DNA from 2 places in the Streptomyces sp. YKOK-I1 genome. Region 2 is predicted to be linked to the other one. Evidence: riboswitches for the same ligand, from Rfam matches in the RefSeq annotation. Region 2 holds a riboswitch; the other holds the start of a gene.
What was found. A riboswitch is a leader RNA that binds a small molecule or an ion and turns the genes downstream of it on or off. The one in region 2 is predicted to bind cyclic di-AMP.

Region 1 (2,193 bases), 1.1 Mb from region 2:
GCGATCGGCGTCGGCGGGGGTCAGCCGACGGCGACGCCGTGGGAGCGGAGATAGGCGACGGGGTCCACGTCGGATCCGTAGTTCGGCGTGGTGCGGATCTCGAAGTGCAGGTGCGGGCCGGTCACATTGCCGGTGGCGCCGGAGAGACCGATCTGCTGGCCCGCGGTCACCGTCTGACCGGCCGAGACCGAGAGCTGCGACAGGTGGGCGTACTGGGCGTAGTAGCCGTCGTTGAGCTTGATGACGACCTGGTTGCCGTACGCGCCGCCCCAGCCGGCGGAGACGACCGTGCCCGCGGCTATGGCCTTGAGGGAGGTGCCGGTCGGGACGACGAAGTCGACACCGGTGTGGTAGCCGCTGGACCACATGCTGCCGGCCACGCGGTAGCCCGTTCCGACGGTCGCGCCGGACACCGGCAGGGTGTAGCCGCTGGAGGTGCTCGTGCCGCTCCCGGTGTCCTGGGCGGCCGTGTTCGAGGAGGACGACGACGTCGAGGACTTCGCGTCGGAGGACTTCGCGGAGGACGACGACTGCGAGGACTGCGACGACTTCGACGAGGAGGAACCGGACGAACCGGACGACGACTTGGTGCTCGCCGCCTTCTTGCCGATCGACAGCTCGAGGCCGGGGTGGATCAGCGACGGATTGCCGCCGACGGCCTCACGGTTGTCCGCGTACAGCTTCTGCCAGCCACCGCTGACCTTCTGCTCGTCGGCGATCTTGGCGAGGTAGTCGCCGGCCCGCACGGTGTAGGTCCGCGTACTGGAGGCGGCGGACTTCCGCGACACCGGAGCGGCCTGTACGGCGCTTTCCGCGACCGACGTCGAAATGGCCTGGGCGGCCGACCGGGAAACCGAGTCGGCGGTGGCCGCGTGGGCGCCGGTGGCCCCCATGAGCGGGAGGGCGAGTGCGGCCCCGCCGGTTCCGGCGACGGCGATGGAGCGGGTGAAGCGCTGGGTCTTCGGGCGGCGGTGCTTACCCTTCGCGGGCATGGCGAATTCCTCTCCGGCGCCTGCGAGGTGAGCTGTCGGGTGCGGACTGGAGATGCCCGGCCGCGACGGGTCGCGGCTTTACCCCAAGCCTGTTCCGGAGACCGGAGCAGGCGGTTCTGCCTGTGGGTCCCCCGCTCCTGCCGTGCACGGGTGAGTGTGCGGATTCCGGGCGGCGGCAGGATTCGGCGTCCGTCCGGATTGGTGTGGAACGTAAGCGACCAAGACGCACAGGAACAAGCAGTGGTTGCCCTGTTCACGCCTTTCTCTTGATCCGCTGTGCGAATTCCCAGTGACGCTCCGTGCAACAGACACGGGGAATTTCGGCTAACACCCTGGAAAAGCACTCTGATTACGTGAACATGACGGGCGACACAGGGTCACGGATATGACCCTGCTCACGTAATACCCCTCCAGGATCCCTTATTCCAGAGCGACTTGGAACGAAGGCTTCAATTCGGACAGAACTCTCAGATGCGACGCAGACGGATAACCGTCGCATCGAGGTCGCCGCGCAGCCCGGTCCGCAGCCCGTGGTGCAACAGCACCGCACCCCGGTGAACTTCGCCCGTTTCGCGGCATTCGTACGACGCCGCCGGGTCCAGGCCGCGCAGGCGCAGCACCGGGACCGGCTCGCCGTAGCGCTGGGCCTGGAGCCAGGCGAGGACGACGGTCTCGTCGCCGCGGACGTACTGGACGGCGCTCAGCCCGCCGGCCGGAGGGCGCAGCCGGTACTGGTCGCCGCGCTGGACGAGGGGCCGGATCTCCTTGTAGAGGTCCACCCAGCGGCGGGCCTCGGCGAGCTCCTCCTCGGTCCACTCGGAGAGGTCGCCGCCGACCCCGAGCACCCCGGCCATGGCGCTGACGAACCGGAAGCGCAGCGAGCTGATCCGGCCGTTGAGCTGGGTGTTGGGGCTGTCGGTGACCCAGGCGGCCATCACGCGCGCGGGGTGGATCTGGCTGAAGCCGTGCTGGATGTCGAGCCGGTCGAGCGGGTCGGTGTTGTCGGAGGTCCACACCTGGTCGGTGCGGGCCAGGATGCCGAGGTCGATCCGTCCGCCGCCGCCCGAGCAGGACTCGAAGGCCACCCCCGGGTGGGCCGCCCGCAGCCGGTCCAGCAGGGCGTAGAGGGCGCGCACGTGGTCCACCCACAGGCGCTGCGGGTAGGGGTCGTCCGGCCAGCCGGCGTCGGTGAAGCAGCGGT
Region 2 (2,193 bases):
CAGGTCCTCGGCACGTACTGCCTCGGCGGCACCCTCACCTCCCGGCTGGACCGCGTCCTGCGCGAGGAGAAGGGCTACACGTACGGCGTGCGCGCCTTCGGGCAGGTCCTGCGCTCCGCCCCGGACGGCTCGGGCGCCGCGATGCTCGCCATCAGCGGCTCCGTCGACACGCCGAACACCGGTCCCGCCCTGGACGACCTGTGGAAGGTGCTGCGCACCCTTGCGGCCGAGGGCCTGACGGACGCCGAGCGCGATGTCGCCGTGCAGAACCTGGTGGGCGTGGCGCCGCTGAAGTACGAGACCGCGGCGGCCGTCGCGAGCACGCTGGCCGACCAGGTCGAGCAGTTCCTGCCCGACGACTACCAGGCCACGCTCTACCGGCAGCTCGCCGCGACCGGCACGGTGGAGGCCACCGCGGCGGCCGTGAGCGCCTTCCCGGTGGACCGCCTGGTGACCGTCCTCGTCGGTGACGCCGCGCAGATCAAGGAGCCCGTCGAGGCGCTCGGGATCGGCGAAGTCACCGTCGTCCCCGCCGAGTAGACGCGGGCGAGGCGGACATGCTGCGGCCCCGGGGCGACGAAGGCGTCCTCCCGGGCGTTGTCCCGGGCGTTGTCCCAGGGCCGCAAGATGTCCGAATTGATGCGGAGGTTGTGTGTCTGCGCTGTGGCGTGCGCTACAAAAACCGTGATCCGTTTGAGGATTGATAACGGTCCCGCATACCGTCGGCCCGGCTGTTCGTCAGGCACCGCGCCGCATCCGCGGCACCGGGCAGTCATCGCCGAGTCCCCGTACGGCGCGAGCCAGGGGAGCCGGGGACCCATGAAGTCCCTGGGGTGAATCGGGCGCCCGCGCGTGAGCGAGGGGGTCCGTAGGAGACCTTCCTGCTCCGAACCCGTCAGCTAACCCGGTAGGCGAGAGGGAAGGAAAGGACCGCTCGCCCTTCATGGCGTACACCTGCACCACCGGGAAGCACCGCCGGCCCAGCCGGATGCAGCGCACCACCGTCCGCGCGGCGGGTTTCGCGGCGCTGACCACCACCGGTGTCATGGCCACCGTCGCCTCCACCCCGGCCCTCGCCGCGGAGCCGACCCCCGAGCAGACCGGGCTGATCCCGGTCGTCACCGCCGGCGAGGCCGTCGCCGAACAGGTCGACGACCAGGTCGCCCTGCAGAAGAAGGCCGCCTTCGAGGAAGCCGCGCGCAAGGCCGCCGCCAAGAAGGCCGTGGAGGAGCGCGAGGCACGCGTGCGTGCCGCCCGTGAGGCCGAGCGCAAGCGTCTGAACGCCTTCGTGTTGCCGATCACCGACTCCTACGTCTCCACGGGCTACCACGCGAGCAGCTCGCTGTGGTCCTCCGGCAGCCACACCGGCATCGACTTCCACGCCGCCAGCGGCACGCCCGTGCACGCGGTCGGTCTCGGCACCGTCGTCGAGGCGGGCTGGGGAGGGTCGTACGGCAACAATGTCGTCATCAGGATGAACGACGGGACGTACACCCAGTACGGTCACCTCTCCTCCATCGGCGTCTCGGTGGGCCAGCAGGTCACCCCGGGGCAGCAGATCGGCCTGTCCGGCGCGACCGGCAACGTCACCGGCCCGCATCTGCACTTCGAGGCCCGTACCACGGCGGAGTACGGCTCCGACATCGACCCGGTCGCCTACCTCCGCCAGCACGGCGTCAACGTCTGACGCCACCCGGCGACACCGCGTTTCCGAGCCCCGGCCCCACCGGCCGGGGCTTTCGCCGTTTTCGGGACTCCGCTGTCCAAAAAATATCCCTGGATTCCGGTCCGCCGTCGGAAATTCCGGCTCATTGCAATAGAGTCACGGAACACACGTCAATCGGCGGAGCTCGGCGACGTTTCACGGGGATTAAGACGGAGGCGGTCATGCGTATTCCGGCGCACTCGGTGTGCACGGCCATCCGGGACGACATCGTCGCGGGTGTCTACGAGCGCGGCAGCCGCCTCACCGAGGACCTCCTCGCCCGCCGCTACGGCGTCTCGCGCGTCCCCGTACGGGAGGCGCTGCGCACCCTGGAGGCCGAGGGTTTCGTCGTCACCCGGCGGCACGCGGGCGCGTGCGTCGCGGAGCCGACCGAGCAGGAGGCGGCCGACCTCCTGGAGATGCGCATGCTCCTGGAGCCGCTGGGCGCCGCCCGGGCCGCCCAGCGGCGCACCGAGGCGCATCTGAAG

Region 1: another riboswitch for cyclic di-AMP. It lies ahead of ACYQ8Q_RS38280 (M23 family metallopeptidase); the one in region 2 lies ahead of ACYQ8Q_RS33475 (M23 family metallopeptidase).

The regions. Positions count from the first base shown of each region.
Region 1 is NZ_BAAGDR010000001.1:8,591,864-8,594,056, reverse strand. Features, by position in the region: gene ACYQ8Q_RS38280 (M23 family metallopeptidase) at 21-992, opposite strand; cyclic di-AMP (ydaO/yuaA leader) riboswitch at 997-1,155, opposite strand; gene ACYQ8Q_RS38275 (alpha-galactosidase) at 1,460-2,193, opposite strand, start outside.
Region 2 is NZ_BAAGDR010000001.1:7,504,707-7,506,899, forward strand. Features, by position in the region: gene ACYQ8Q_RS33470 (M16 family metallopeptidase) at 1-540, shown strand, start outside; cyclic di-AMP (ydaO/yuaA leader) riboswitch at 767-929, shown strand; gene ACYQ8Q_RS33475 (M23 family metallopeptidase) at 944-1,687, shown strand; gene ACYQ8Q_RS33480 (GntR family transcriptional regulator) at 1,888-2,193, shown strand, end outside.